DNA from 3 places in the Streptomyces sp. NPDC049915 genome. Region 1 is predicted to be linked to each of the others. Evidence: riboswitches for the same ligand, from Rfam matches in the RefSeq annotation. Region 1 holds a riboswitch; each other region holds the start of a gene.
What was found. A riboswitch is a leader RNA that binds a small molecule or an ion and turns the genes downstream of it on or off. The one in region 1 is predicted to bind cyclic di-AMP.

Region 2: another riboswitch for cyclic di-AMP. It lies ahead of AB0J12_RS32690 (M23 family metallopeptidase); the one in region 1 lies ahead of AB0J12_RS19720 (C40 family peptidase).
Region 3: another riboswitch for cyclic di-AMP. It lies ahead of AB0J12_RS31430 (transglycosylase SLT domain-containing protein); the one in region 1 lies ahead of AB0J12_RS19720 (C40 family peptidase).

The regions. Positions count from the first base shown of each region.
Region 1 covers NZ_JBFAMH010000010.1:193,346-198,394, reverse strand. Annotated here, with positions in the region: gene AB0J12_RS19730 (helix-turn-helix transcriptional regulator) at 1-460, opposite strand, end outside; gene AB0J12_RS19725 (ATP-binding protein) at 673-1,146, shown strand; gene AB0J12_RS19720 (C40 family peptidase) at 1,316-1,789, opposite strand; cyclic di-AMP (ydaO/yuaA leader) riboswitch at 1,793-2,004, opposite strand; partial or broken gene AB0J12_RS19715 (hypothetical protein) at 2,331-2,545, opposite strand; gene AB0J12_RS19710 (urease subunit gamma) at 2,846-3,148, shown strand; gene AB0J12_RS19705 (urease subunit beta) at 3,162-3,473, shown strand; gene AB0J12_RS19700 (urease subunit alpha) at 3,466-5,049, shown strand, end outside.
Region 2 covers NZ_JBFAMH010000028.1:1,630-6,678, reverse strand. Annotated here, with positions in the region: gene ribA (GTP cyclohydrolase II) at 1-69, shown strand, start outside; tRNA gene AB0J12_RS32700 (tRNA-Met) at 161-234, shown strand; gene AB0J12_RS32695 (PP2C family protein-serine/threonine phosphatase) at 698-1,762, shown strand; cyclic di-AMP (ydaO/yuaA leader) riboswitch at 2,003-2,159, shown strand; gene AB0J12_RS32690 (M23 family metallopeptidase) at 2,171-3,205, shown strand; gene AB0J12_RS32685 (aldo/keto reductase) at 3,350-4,294, shown strand; gene AB0J12_RS32680 (PrsW family intramembrane metalloprotease) at 4,338-5,049, opposite strand, start outside.
Region 3 covers NZ_JBFAMH010000025.1:38,213-43,261, forward strand. Annotated here, with positions in the region: gene AB0J12_RS31420 (DUF2092 domain-containing protein) at 1-640, opposite strand, end outside; gene AB0J12_RS31425 (polyprenyl synthetase family protein) at 990-2,000, opposite strand; cyclic di-AMP (ydaO/yuaA leader) riboswitch at 2,578-2,760, shown strand; gene AB0J12_RS31430 (transglycosylase SLT domain-containing protein) at 2,766-3,260, shown strand; gene AB0J12_RS31435 (HAD family hydrolase) at 3,270-4,076, opposite strand; partial or broken gene AB0J12_RS31440 (ATP-grasp domain-containing protein) at 4,144-4,513, opposite strand; gene fahA (fumarylacetoacetase) at 4,754-5,049, shown strand, end outside.

The DNA.
Region 1 (5,049 bases):
GCACCTCCACCAGCGCGTCCAGCCGCTCCTCGTCCACCGCGCCGACGGCCGCCCGGGTCACCGCGCGGGCGTAGGCGGGTGTCTGCAGCAGCCCCGGCACGACCGAGGTCTCCAGCGTGCGCATCGCGCTGGCCTGCGACTCCAGACTGATGAAGTCGCGGTACGTGGGGGGCAGCACCCCGCGGTAGGCATGCCACCAGTGCTCCCGGCCGCCGATCTGGGAGCCCGCCAGCACCAGCAGCAGGTCACGCAGTTCGTCGTCGTCGACGCCGTACGCGTCCAGCAGTAAGCGCACGTCGGACGGTTTCGCGCCACTCGAGCCGGTCTCGATCCGGCTGACTTTCGACTGGTGCCAGCCCACCAGCCGGGCCGCCTCCCCGCTGGTGAGTCCCGCCCGGGCGCGCAGCGCGCGTAATTCGGCGCCCAGCTTCCGGCGGCGCACCGCGGGACCATGCTGCATGCGCCCCTCCTTACTCCGTCCGAGCCGCCCGGACACGGTCCGCCGTGGCAGAGTTCACCGCTTCGAGCGACAGATATATGCATAACTTGGTGGATCGCCTCCGTGAGCGGTGCGGTGATGGCACTCTGGCGGCGAAGCACCAGTCCGGGACCGTACTCGAACCACCGGCTCCGTGCCGGACTGCGGTCCCGTGGGAAAGGGACGACGTCGCCATGGCAGACCACCTGGAAGCATCCATCACTCTGCCGAGCGATCCCGCCTCGGTGTCCGCGGCCCGCGGCTTCGTGGCCGGCACCCTGGCGGAATGGGGTCTGCCGTCGGACGCGGAGCTGGCGGACAGCATCCGGTTGATCGTCTCCGAACTGGCCACGAACTCCGTTCAGCACACGTTCGGGCAATCCCCGACGTTCACCGTGGACGTCGTCCTCGACCGCGACGAACTGCTGCGGATCGGCGTCACCGACAGTCACCCCCGCTTCCCCAAGCGGCTGCCTGCGGCCGTCCAGCAGGACAACGGCCGCGGCATGGTCATCATCCGCTGGCTGGCCGCCGAGTGCGGCGGCAGACTCCGCGTCCGCCCCACCCGCGAGGGCGGCAAGACGGTCGCCATCGAACTGCCCTGGGCGCTTCCCCCCGAGCCGGTCCCCTCACCGGGCCAGGCGGAACCGAAGCCACATCCCTGCTGAGCCGACGGCACGTCACATCGGCCCTGGGAACCCCGCCCCGCCGGGCGGCTGTCGTCGACGTCCGGCGGGGCGGCAGGAACGCGCTGAGCACGGCTGGGAGCCGCTGCCGGCCCTCCTCGGCTGAGCCACGGCGCGCCGGCGGACGGCACGACCGAGGAGGGCCGGCCGGTCAGCTCACCCGGCCGTACCAGACACTCCTGGTCCAGATCTTCTGCAGGCGCACCACGTCACCCGTCTTCGGGGCGTGCCAGATCTTGTTCTTCCCGGCGTAGATGCCGACGTGGTAGACGTTCGACCCCGAGTGGAAGAACACCAGGTCTCCGGCCTTGCGGCTGCGGGCCGGGATGTGGCGCGTCCTGTTGTACTGCTGGGCGGCCGTCCGCGGCAGCTTCTTGCCGGCCTTCTTGAACGAGTACAGCGTGAGTCCCGAGCAGTCGAACCGCCGCGGCCCGGTGGCGCCCCACTGGTACGGCGCGCCCTTCTTGGACGCGGCGATCTGCAGCGCCTTGGTCGCCGGCGTCGCGGCGGCGGCCTCCGAGGCGAGGCCCGGGACCACGATCGAGCTGCCCATCGCGGCGATGGTCAGGGCGGAAGCCGTACCGGCCCGGGCCATGAGCGACGGGACACGATTGAGCGCAGTCATGCGCAACCCTTCGTCAGCCGCCTGTGAAGGATGACCTGTCGGATTCGGGCTGGCGAAGTAGCCCGGCCGCTGACGCGGCTTCACCCCAAGGGCAGCTCGGCCCGGTCGTGGCATGACCGTTCCGGCGACCCGTCGTGCTTGGGTCCTCCACTCCTGCCGATCCACTCCTGTCGACCGGTCATCCGGGCGGCGGCAGGACTCGGCGTCCGCCCGGATCGCCCCGCCGTTGTGGCGGGGGCTTGTCGTCAGTCAGGGATCTTGGCCCACAACTGTCCGAAAATCCCAACGGAACCGGGTATTTGTGGTGTTCCTCACCACTCACCCGTTCGGGTGGACACGCCTGTGTTCGATGGGGAGTCCACTCGTCCTGCGAGCCCCGGACCAGCGGCGGAACCCTTCATTCCGCCCTCTCGTCCCGCCTGTTGCGCAACTCGGACCCCCCGAAAAAAAGGCGTGCGGATAGGCCGATAGTGGGTACGTCGTTCGGTCCGTTTGAACTCAGCTCGGGGCTTGCTCAACTCCCGTCCCGCGGTGGCACGGTGCGCTGGTGCGTCAGCGTCAGCACGGCGCGCTGCGCCACGGCCTTGCCGACGAGCGCCCGCGCGGCCCGCAGCACCCGGTAGGTGTCGCCGGGGCAGGCCGAATTGATCCGCCGGGCAGGTCGACGACCTCCAGGTAACGGTCGGTCAACTCACCCTCGGCTGGGGTGAGGGCGGGCAGCGGCGGAAGGCCGGGACCGGGGAGCGACTCGAGGATCTGCGGGAGGCGGAGGGTCCGCGCAGGAGCAGATGGTCAGTCCGTCTCGGCAGTGCGCCCACTGACCCGGCGGTCCTCGTCGGGTATGGGGACGGTCTGCCGCCGGTCATGTGATCATCAAAGGCTGGTTAACGTCGTTGAAACTCCGACGGGCTAGCCTCCCGACCCACGCCACCAGGGGCTTTTCTGCCCGCAATTGAGCGCGGTCGGGAAATTTGTCTGTGTGTTACACCTGTCCCGTCGCGGTGGCTGCGGCAGCCGGACCCCGCACGGTCCGGAGCAAGGACTGTGAGGTGGGACGTGCAACTGACCCCGCACGAGCAGGAGAGACTGCTCATCCATGTGGCGGCCGATGTGGCCGACAAGCGCCGGGCCCGCGGCCTCAAGCTCAACCACCCCGAAGCGGTCGCCCTCATCACCTCCCACATCCTCGAGGGCGCCCGGGACGGCCGCACCGTCGCCGAGCTGATGGCCACCGGACGCAAGCTGCTCACCCGGGACGACGTCATGGAAGGCGTCGCCGAGATGATCCACGACGTGCAGGTCGAGGCCACCTTCCCGGACGGGACCAAGCTCGTCACCGTCCACGAGCCGATCATCTGACGGGGGACCCGCCATGATTCCCGGAGAGTTCCTCTTCGCCGAGGACCCCGTCGTGTGCAACGAAGGGCTCGAGGTCACCCGGCTGACCGTCCTCAACGCGGCAGACCGGCCCGTCCAGGTCGGCTCCCACTACCACTTCGCCGAGGCCAACCCCGGCCTGGAGTTCGACCGTGCCGCCGCCCACGGCAAGCGGCTGAACGTCGCCGCCGGCACCGCCGTGCGCTTCGAGCCGGGTCTGCCGGCCGACGTCGAACTCGTCCCCCTCGCCGGTGCCCGCGTGGTGTCCGGCCTGCGCGGCCAGGTCGGAGGTGCCCTCGATGCCTGAGATCTCCCGCGGCGCCTACGCCGACCTGTTCGGCCCGACCACCGGCGACCGCATCCGGCTCGCCGACACCGACCTGCTGATCGAGATCGAGGAGGACCGCTCCGGCGGCCCCGGACGCTCCGGCGACGAGGCCGTCTTCGGCGGCGGCAAGGTCATCCGCGAGTCCATGGGCCAGTCCCGGGCGACCCGCGCGGACGGCACCCCCGACACCGTGATCACCGGCGTCGTCATCGTCGACCACTGGGGCGTGATCAAGGCCGACGTCGGCATCCGCGACGGCCGCGTCACCGGCATCGGCAAGGCCGGCAACCCCGACACCATGGACGGCGTCCACCCCGACCTGGTACTCGGCCCCGAGACCGAGGTCATCGCGGGCAACGGGCGCATCCTGACCGCCGGCGCCATCGACGCGCACGTGCACTTCATCTGCCCCCAGGTCGCCGACGAGGCCCTCGCCTCCGGCATCACCACCCTCGTCGGCGGTGGCACCGGACCCGCCGAGGGCTCCAAGGCGACCACCGTCACGCCCGGACCCTGGCACCTCGCCCGCATGTTCGAGGCGATGGAGGCCTACCCCGTCAACGTCGGCTTCCTCGGCAAGGGCAACACCGTCTCGCACGAGGCGATGCTGTCCCAGATCCGCGGCGGCGCCGCGGGCCTGAAGATCCACGAGGACTGGGGCGCGACCCCGGCCGTCATCGACGCCGCGCTGACCGTGGCGGACATGACCGGCGTGCAGGTCGCCATCCACACCGACACCCTCAACGAGGCCGGTTTCGTCGGCGACACGCTCGCCGCGATCGCCGGGCGCGGCATCCACTCGTACCACACCGAGGGTGCGGGCGGCGGGCACGCACCGGACATCATGACGGTCGTCTCCGAGCCGCACGTGCTGCCCAGCTCGACGAACCCGACCCGGCCGTTCACCGTCAACACCGTCGAGGAGCACCTCGACATGCTGATGGTGTGTCACCACCTCAACCCGGCCGTCCCGGAGGACCTGGCGTTCGCCGAGTCCCGGATCCGGCCCTCCACCATCGGCGCCGAGGACGTTCTGCACGACCTGGGCGCGATCTCGATCATCTCCTCCGACTCCCAGGCCATGGGCCGGGTCGGTGAGGTGATCATGCGCACCTGGCAGACCGCGCACGTGATGAAGCGCCGCCGCGGCGCCCTGCCCGGCGACGGCCGCGCCGACAACCAGCGGGTACGCCGCTATGTCGCCAAGTACACGATCAACCCGGCGCTCGCCCAGGGCATGGCCCACGAGATCGGGTCCGTGGAGACCGGCAAGCTCGCCGACCTGGTGCTGTGGGAGCCGGCGTTCTTCGGCGTCAAGCCGCTCCTCGTGATCAAGGGCGGTCAGATCGCCTACGCGCAGATGGGCGACGCCAACGCCTCCATCCCCACCCCGCAGCCCATCCTGCCCCGCCCGATGTACGGGGCGATCGGCCGGGCGCCGGCGTCGAACTCGGTCAATTTCGTCGCCCCGCTCGCCCTCGAGGACGGGCTGCCGGAGCGGCTGGGCCTCGGCAAGCGGTTCACCGCGATCGAGTCCACCCGCGGCGTGACCAAG
Region 2 (5,049 bases), on a different contig from region 1:
CGCGCCAAGGTCCTGCAGACCCAGCACACGCTGCCCCTCGCCGAGCTGGCGGACCGCGGCGTGAGCTGAGCGCGGAGGGTCCGGCGGGACGCCGGGTGACCCCCTGGAGGAACGTGGTCGTCGGGTGCCCCGCGGATGACGTACACTGGAGTCACAACGACGCGGGGTGGAGCAGCTCGGTAGCTCGCTGGGCTCATAACCCAGAGGTCGCAGGTTCAAATCCTGTCCCCGCTACTGAAGGCCGAGGGCCGGAAGCCGAAAGGTTTCCGGCCCTCGGTTTTTCTGTCGGCCGGCTCCTGCGCGCCTGCCGCCCGGCGTCATCCGGTCGGCCCTCACCGCTCGCCGCCCGCGCCCGCACCGGAAAACCTGGACGGGCGGGACGACGACCGGCAGGGACGGTGGGAGACGAGCGGTGCGGCTTGGTGACGCGACGGACGACGGGCCGTACCCCCGAACCGACGGGCGCGTTCCCGAGGCCGGGAGGGACTCCCTGGCCGACGAGTGGGTTCCCGACGCCGGGACCGGCTCCGCGGCCCGCGGCTGCGCCACCGGTCCCCAGGCCGACGGACGCGCCCCCGCCCTCGATCTCGGCCCCGGCGTACGCGCCCCCGGTGCCCCCGTGCGGCTGCCAGGTGCCCCTGTGCCCGACGCAGGCCCCTGGGGCGGTGCGGAGCCGCGGCCCGAGGAGGGCCGGAGGATCTCCGTCGCGCGGGCCTTCGTCCGCATCCTGCCGGCGCTGCTGATCGCCGCCGGCGCGGTCTACGACTACTGCACCCCGTCCGACTTCACCGCGGCCCCCTTCTTCACCGCCGCGCCCCTGGTCGCCGCCCCGCTCTACAGCCGCCGCGGCACCGCGCTCACCGGGCTCGCCGCCGTCGCCGTCGTGCTCGGCCTGCACCTGACGATCGGCATCGTCTGGCACACCGACGCCGTCACCGAGCTGGTGACGGTCGCCACGGTCGCCGTCCTGGCCGTCCTGATCAACGCCCTCGCGCGCCGCAGCAGCGAGCAGCTCGCCTCCGCGCGCGAGGTCGCCGAGGCCGCCCAGCGCGCCGTACTGCCCGAACCCGCCGAGCGGATCGGCGGGTTCCAGATCGCCGCCTGCTACGAGGCCGCCCGCGCCGACGCCTTCATCGGCGGCGATCTGTACGCCGTGCAGGACAGCCCGTTCGGCGTCCGGCTGATCGTCGGGGACGTGCGCGGCAAGGGGATGGGCGCGGTCGCCGCCGTGGCCGTGGTCATCGGGGCGTTCCGGGAGGCCGCCGAGCAGGAGGCCACCTTGGAGGCGGTCGCCCAGCGGCTGGAGCAGGCGCTGGCCCGGGAGGGCGCCCGGCGCGACGGGCTGGACGCGTTCGAGGGGTTCACCACCGCCGTCCTCGCCGAACTCCCGCACGGCGACTGGGTGGTCCGCGTCCTCAACCGCGGCCATCCGCCGCCGGTGCTGCTGTACGCCGACGGCCCCCTGCGCACGCTGCTGCCCGCCGAACCCGCGTTGCCGCTCGGCATGGGCGAGCTGGGTCCCTGGCCCGACCGCACGGAACTGGCCGCCCTTCCCGGCGGCGCCACGCTGCTGCTGTACACCGACGGCCTCTCCGAGAGCCGCGACCGCCACGGCCGCTTCTACGACGTCGAGGCGCGGCTCACCGGACGTGTCGTCACCGAGCCCGGCGCCCTGCTCGCCGCCGTCGCGAAGGATGTCCGGCGGCACTCCGGCGGCGGCATGGCGGACGACATGGCGCTGCTCGCCGTACGCCGACCGTGAAGGTCACCATGCGTGAGCGGATGAGCGCCCTCTGCATAACAATTGATGCACCATCACCGAAACAAGGTTTTGGACGTGACGCCTGAGGGGCGGTCAAGTCGCCCCTTTTGCGCCGGTCATGGCGTGAAAGTCCAAGCCAAGAATGTTAATGATCAAGACGAACGGCTTGGAATCCGGCTGCCGGGTCATTAACGTTCGATAACGCAGCGCGGTCGTCCCAGCCGTCACAAGAGACGGCTCCGTGCTCACGCGCCGAATCCCGTAGGGAACCGGGGAACCACCACTTTGGGGTGAATCTCGCGTCAGCCGCCGTCGATCGACGGCCGGTATACGCGCGTAGGAGACCTTCCTGCTCCGAACCCGTCAGCTAACCCGGTAGGCGAGACGGAAGGAAAGGAGTACGCCCGCGTGGCGTCCAACCGGCCTGCCCCGACAGCCCCGTCCGTGCCGAACCAGCAGGGCCCCGAGACCTTGGTCTACGGCGGCCACCGCACCGACGAGGGCCCTTGGGAGGAGTGGAATCCCACCGAGGAGTCCGTCCGTTCCGTCCGTGGCCGGCACCGCGTCGCCAAGCAGCGCGGCGGACTCGCCCGCAGCTCCACCGTGCTCGGCGTCGGCGTCATCGCCGCCGTCGGCGCGGGCGGCATGGCCAGCGCGCAGACCGGCAAGCCGCCGGTCTCCATCTCCATGCCCGACCTCCCCTCGGTCGGCTCGCTCATCTCCGACCACGAGGACGACCGGCCCCAGGGCTCCGCCACCCCGCTCACCGACATCGGCGTCACCTCCGACGACGACGGGCAGCAGGCCGCCGGCGCCGGTGAGGCGCTGCGCAACCGGATCATGGCGCAGGCCGAGTCGCAGCAGGTCCAGGTCGACGTCAAGGCGCAGGCCGCCGCCGAGGCCGCTGTCGTCAAGCAGGCCGCCGAGGCCGCAGCGCAGGCCGAGAAGGAGGCCGCCGCCAAGGCCGCCGCCGCGAAGGAGAAGGCGGAGGAGGAGGCGAAGAAGAAGGCCGAGGCCGAGCGCCTCGCCGAGCTCGCCAAGCAGTACGCGCTGCCGACCTCCTCGTACACCCTCACCTCGCGCTTCGGGCAGGCCGGCTCCATGTGGTCCTCCGGCTACCACACCGGCCTGGACTTCGCCGCTCCCACCGGCACGCTGATCAAGGCCATCCACAGCGGCACCATCACCGAGGCGGGCTGGGCCGGTTCCTACGGCTACCGCACGATCCTCACCCTCGACGACGGCACCGAGCTGTGGTTCTGCCACCAGTCGTCGATCAGCGTCAGCGTCGGGCAGAAGGTCGCCACCGGGGACGTCATCGGCCGCGTGGGCGCCACCGGCAACGTCACCGGCCCGCACCTGCACCTGGAGGTGCACCCCGACGGGCAGGCCTCCGGCATCGATCCCATGGCGTGGCTGCAGGACAAGGGCCTCAACCCCTGACACCTCGCCCGGCTCCCGATCCCCGGCGGTCCTGACGGCACACCCCCCGACGTCAGGGCTGCCGGTTCGTGTGCGCCGACTTGTTGGCACGTTGTTGGTTTCCGTGCGGAATGGGTCGATGACGCCGGGGTGTTGAAACGGAGCATGACTGCTCTTCGCAAGCTCGGTGCGTCCCACCTCGAGGTCTTCCCGCTCGCCCTCGGCGGCAACGTCTTCGGCTGGACCGCCGACGAGACGACCTCCTTCGCCGTCCTCGACGCCTACACCGCCGCCGGCGGCAACTTCATCGACACCGCCGACGCCTACTCCGCCTGGGTCGAGGGCAACCAGGGCGGGGAGTCCGAGACGATCATCGGCAGCTGGATCAAGGCCCGCGGCAACCGCGACGACGTCGTCATCGCCACCAAGGTCAGCCAGCACCCCGAGTACCGGGGACTGAGCGCGGCGAACATCGAGGCCGCCGCCGACGCCTCCCTGCGCCGCCTCGGCACCGACCACATCGACCTCTACTACACCCACTACGACCAGCCCGACGTGCCGGTCGAGGAGATCATCGGCGCCCTGGACGAGCTGGTGAAGGCCGGCAAGGTCCGCCATATCGCCGCCTCCAACATCTCCGCCGAGCGCCTGCGGGCCTCCCTGGAGTTCTCCGACCGCGAGGGCCTCGCCCGGTACGTGGCGCTCCAGCCGCACTACAACCTCGTCTCGCGCGACACCTACGAGGGCGACCTCCAGGACGTCGCCGCCGGCGCCGGCCTCGCCGCCGTCCCGTACTACGCGCTGGCCTCCGGCTTCCTCACCGGCAAGTACCGGCCCGGGGCGAGCGTGGACAGCCCGCGGGCGGGCGGCGCCGCGCAGCACCTGAACTCCGAGCGCGGCCGCGCGGTCCTCACCGCTCTGGACGAGGTCGCCCAGGCTCATGACGTCCCCGTGGCCACGGCCGCCCTCGCCTGGCTCGCCGCGCAGCCGACGGTCGCCGCCCCCATCGCCTCGGCCCGCACCACGGACCAGCTCCCGGCGCTGCTGGGCGTGGCGGAGCTGACCCTGACGGACGTGGAGCTGGCACGGCTGACGCGGGCGTCGGCCTGACCGACGCTCTCCGGCGTCCGCGGCGCGTTGACGGTTGCGGTTGCTATGACCGGTAGGGGTTGTATGCCGGATGCGCCGGATGGGCTCCGTAACCGGCGTGTCCCGCGTACCCCGCCTGTCCGGCGTACGGCGGATGCGGCCGGGCCGCCCCGGGACCGGGCCACGGCTGCGCGGGCCAGGGCTGCATCACCGGTACCGGGGGCGCGGCAGCCCGGGCCGCGTACTCCAGCGCCGGCCGGGCGAGCGCCCGCAGCCGCCACACCTCGTTCAGCAGCTCCCTCTCCCGTACGACGAAGTCGGCGCCGGCGCGGCCGAGGCGGCCCCGGTGCCGCAGGAACGCCAGAGACGTCGCGTAGGCCTCGTAGCGTGCGACCTCCTTGGCGGCCGGCTTGCCCAGGTGGTGGGCGGCGTACTCGCGGGCCATGCGGCGCGCCCGCATCGAGCCCAGCGCGAACGGCTCGGCGGGCGCGAGCCAGCCCGCGGCGACGTAGGCGGGCAGCTCCTCGCGCACGGTGCGCAGCTCGCGCTGCCGGGTCCAGATCACCAGCCAGGTCAGCAGCCCGAACGCGGGCATCATGAAACCGCCGTACACGGCGAAGAAGCCGAACGGGCCGAAGGACGCCGAGCCGTTCCACAGGGCGTGCATGCCCATGGCGAGCAGCAGCCCGCCCAGCGGGAGCAGGACGCGGAGCAGGCGCCGGCCCTCGCCGGACAGCGCGGCGATGCCGAAGCCGATGCCGGTCATGGTGGTGAAC
Region 3 (5,049 bases), on a different contig from region 1:
CCGTGACGGCGGTGGTGGAGTCGACGGCCTTGAGGGCCTGCTCGGCGAAGTCCTTGGGCGTGCCGGAGAAGTCGTCCGCGCCCCGGGCGCCCTTGCGGTGGTCCTTCCCGGTGTCGTCCGAGGTGGCGTGGTACACCTCGTTGGACTTGCTGTCGTAGCCCCAGATGTCACTGCCGTTGTGGATGAGGCTGTACTCGGCGGCGTCCTCCAGCACCGACACCTTCTGCCGGTCCGGCCCGTCGGCGGCGACCCGCAACGTGTGCGAGCCGGTGGCCAGTTCGGTGACCTTGGCGGACGGGTCGGCGGCCGAGCCGTCACCGGTGCCGCCCGTTTTCCCGCCGAGACCGCCCGCGAGCCCGCCGAAGTCGGGCAGCCCCAGGTCGGTGGTGATCCGCACGGTGCCGGACATCTGCTGGACGTCCGACGCCGCGATCTTCTCGATGAGCTGCTGCGCGCTGATCTTCGGCAGATCCGGGTCGCCGGAGCTGGCGAGCGCGGGAACGATCCCGATCGTCGCGGCGGCCACCCCCACGACGGTCGCGGGCACGACGTACCGCGCGGCCCTGCGACGCCCCCCGCCCGGCGAGCCGGCCGGCTCCTGCCCGGCCGTCGCCCTGTCATCGCTTCCATACGGTGCCATGTGTGCGCTACCTCCGTCGTCGGCGGCGGCTGTCCGTCCCGTGACCCGCGGCGTGTACTCCCGGCGGGCCCCACCCCAAGCCGCCATTCTCACCCGAATCGGTGAGGAGTGGTGTCTTCCGTGCTTTCCATGAGACCAAATCGGCCGCCGGGAAGCGTCACTCCGTGGACGCAACTGCATGTACTTCTGGGGTATGACGTGGCGGGGGGTCAGGTCCCCCTACCCCTAGGGGAGGTGGGGACCTGGGGAGCTACGGGGCGGGGGTTCGGGCTCCACCCAGGGGTGGGGCCGTCGCCCGCAGAAGAGGGAACGGTCCGGACGGATTCCGTCGGCCGGCCCGGTGCTTCCGTCAGCCCGCCCGGTGCACCACCGCGTCGCACAGCTCCATCAGCGCCGCCTTGGCGCCGCACTCCCGCAGCGGCGCCAGCGCCGCCCGCGCCTCCTCGGCGTACCGGACCGTGTCGCGCCGCGCCTGCTCCAGCGCGGGGTGCGCCCGCAGCGCGGTCAGCGCCTCCGCGTGTCGCGCGTCGTCGCTCAGATCGGAGTCCAGCAGCTCGCACAGCGCCCGGTCCTCCGGCAGTCCCAGGCGCTCGGCCCGCTCCCGCAGCCGCAGCACCGGCAGCGTCGGGATGCCCTCGCGAAGATCCGTTCCCGGCGTCTTGCCGGACTCGTGCGAGTCGGAGGCGATGTCGAGCACGTCGTCGGCCAGCTGGAAGGCGACGCCCAGCCGCTCCCCGTACTGGGTCAGCACGTCCACGACCGTCTCGTCGGCGCCGGACATCATCGCGCCGAACCGGCACGACACCGCCACCAGCGAGCCCGTCTTGCCGCCGAGCACCTCGAGGTAGTGGTCGACCGGGTCGCGCCCGTCCTGCGGCCCCGCGGTCTCCAGGATCTGCCCGGTGACCAGCCGCTCGAACGCCAGTGCCTGCACCCGCACCGCCTCGGGCCCGAGGTCGGCGAGGATCTGCGAGGCCCGCGCGAAGAGAAAGTCGCCGGTCAGTACGGCGACCGAGTTACCCCACCGGGTGTTCGCGCTGGGCACGCCACGCCGTACGGCGGCCTCGTCCATGACGTCGTCGTGGTACAGCGTCGCCAGGTGGGTCAGCTCGACCACGACCGCCGACGGGACGACGCCCGGCGCATACGGGTCGCCGAACTGCGCCGCCAGCATCACGAGCAGCGGCCGGAACCGCTTCCCGCCCGCCCGCACCAGGTGCTGCGCGGCCTCCGTGATGAAGGGAACCTCGCTCTTGGTGGCCTCGAGCAGCCCTTCCTCGACAGCCGCCAATCCGGCCTGGACATCGGCCTCGAGAGCCTGGTCCCGCACGCTAAGCCCGAACGGCCCGACGACGGTCACGAGGGGTCTCCTGTCTGCTGGTGCCGGTAGGCGATTACACGGTTTGTCGATAGGTCGCTGCCATCACTCAAGTCAGCGTATCCGGTCACGTTTCGATCACCGATAGCGCCCACGGTTACAGGCCAGGCGGTATCGGATCACGCCCGATATGTTTATCGATCACATCTGATCAGTTGAAAAGTACCGATATCAACCATGCTCGCGTCGCGAAGACCACCCCCCACCCTCCGTGAACCACCCCGCCCCACCGCGTCACAACACGACCCGACTGCCCGTTTTGCCGTAATTAATCAGCCGATTCGCCTTAGTCACGTTGGCGGCAAATGTGTTGCAGCTGTGACACCAGTGAATTGGGTCACGCGCGCCCCTCACCGGCCCCCGATGCGTCTGCCCCGCATTTCGCCAGTCCCCACAAGCGAGTTGAGGCTTGGCGATCGCAAAGGATCAAGCACCCCAAACAGCCCGACCAAGGTCAACCAGGGCGATAGGTGAAACCAGTACTTGTTCCCGGCATGTGCTCTCGCATAACTTCCCGGCCTGTCGGATGGACGCCTAATCCTGCCGCCGTCCGGCATCCACCATCGGACCAACTCATCCGTGTACGGCAGGAGCGGGGGACCCAGGTAAGTCGCCGAACCGGACGTCGTCGCCCCGACGACGCCCCGGACCGGCTCGGGGTGAAGCCGTGCCGCATCCGCGGCCGGCCGGGCATCTCCAGCCCGAACCCGACAGCTCACCTCGTAGGCGCCGGAGAGGAAGTTCGCCATGCCTGCTGCCGGTCAGCACCGCCGCACCCGCACGTCCCGCCTCGTCCGCACCCTCGCCGTCGCCGGCACCGGTGCCGCCGCCCTCGCGCTGCCGCTCTTCGGCGCGACCAGCGCCTCCGCGGCCACCCCGGCCACCAGCGCCACCGTGATCACGGCCGCCAACTCGGTCTACCCGAACACCCTCGACGGCTGGATCCGCCAGTCGCTGGACATCATGTCCCAGCGCGGCATCCCGGGCACCTACGACGGGATCTACCGCAACATCATCCGCGAGTCCTCGGGCAACCCCGCCGCCATCAACCTGTGGGACTCCAACGCGGCCGCCGGTACCCCGTCCAAGGGCCTGCTCCAGGTGATCGACCCGACGTTCCTCGCCTACCACGTGTCCGGCACCTCCATGGACCCGTACGACCCGATCGCCAACATCACCGCGGCCTGCAACTACGCGGCCGCCCGCTACGGCTCGATCGACAACGTGTTCAGCGCGTACTGAGCCACTGCCTCACCCGAAGAGTCGTTCGAGGACGACGGCGATGCCGTCGTCCTCGTTCGACAAGGTGACCTCGTCGGCCACGGCCTTCAGCTCCGGATGGGCGTTGGCCATGGCCACCCCGCGGGCGGCCCAGGCGAACATCGGGATGTCGTTGGGCATGTCCCCGAACGCGAGGGCCCCCCCGGCGCTCAACCCGAGATGGTCGGCCGCCCGCGCGAGCCCCGTCGCCTTGGTGACACCGCACGGCTGCAGCTCCACGGTCCCCGGCCCCGACATGGTGACCATCGCCAGCGAACCGACCACCGCGCGCGCCGTCGCCGCCAGCTCGTCGTCGGACAGCTCGGGATGGCGCAGCAGCACCTTGCTGATCGGCTCGCCCCACAGATCGTCGCGCCGCCCGACCCGCACCGCCGGCAGCGTCGGGTGCGGCATCCGGTAGCCGGGCTCGATCAGCGTCAGCCCGTCCACGCCGTCCTGGTCGACGGCGGCGTACACCTCTCCCACCTCGGCCTCGATCTTGCCGAGCGCGGTCTCGGCCAGCTCCCGGTCGAGGGTCACCGACCACAGCAGACGGCCGGCCCCCGCGTCGTACACCTGCGCGCCCTGGCCGCACACCGCGAGCCCCGTGCAGCCGAGGTCCTCCAGCAGCGGCCGCACCCGGGGCGCCGGGCGGCCCGTCACCACCAGGTGCAGGGCACCGGCGTCCGCCACCCGTGCGAGCGCGGCCCGGGACCGGTCGGAGAGCGTGTCGTCGCCGCGCAGCAGCGTTCCGTCCAGGTCAGTGGCGATGAGGGCATATGCGAGGGGTGCGGCCATGATCAGAGAATACGGACCCCGCAGGTCACCCGTTCACCGCCCGATCCGACGCCTCCGGTGCGCAGGCCACGCTGTCGTCGTACGACCGCGGGAACGCGGCCGCCGGGCCGGGGACGCCGTGTTCCGCGCACAGCTCGTGCAGCCCGTGCATGCTCGCCGGTCACAATCAGCACGGTCGGCCGTCCGGTCCGGCGCCCGGTCCGCAGCAGCCCTTCGACCAGGTGTCCCGCCTCCTCCGCGCCCGTCGTCGGCCACACGAACGCGCGCCGCGGATAACGGGAGGCGGCGGCCGGGGTGCACGAGTCCTCGGTGATCGCGTCCATGGGCACGCCCGGACGCCCCAGACCGCGGATCGCCCCGGCACCGCCGTGGTGCAGTGGGTAGTGACCGAACTTCACGATCAGGGGCGGTATTTCACGGTCGGCCCGGAACGGCAGGCTTGCGGCCCTGCAGGCCACGGGTCCCCCACGTGTCCCCCGACGGAACGGATGCCCTCCGTCCGGGTTCCCCGCAAGGACACTGAGCCGGAATTGGCACCCGACAAGGACATGACGGACACTGCGGACTCTTCAGACACTGCCCAAGACAGCCGCCTCAGCCGTAACGTGTGCCGCGACCACCTGGATCGCACGGCCCTGGTGCCGTGTCCGACGTGCACGAAAGCGAGGCGGCACCGCATGCCCCCCTTCGACGTCTCCGAGGGCGACCCCTTCGGTGCGCACAACCTTCCGTACGGCGTCTTCTCGCCGGCCGGTTCTCCGGCCGAGCGGCGGGTCGGTGTCCGGCTCGGCGACCACGTGCTCGACGCGGGCGCGGCGGCGATGGCGCTCGGCTCCCCCTATGCCGCGCTGCTCGCCCAGCCCTCGCTTAACCCACTCCTCGCCGCCGGCCGCACCGCCTGGTCCGACGTGCGGCGTGCGCTGAAGGCGTGGGTCACGGTGCCCTCGCACCGCGAGGCCGTCGAACCGTTCTT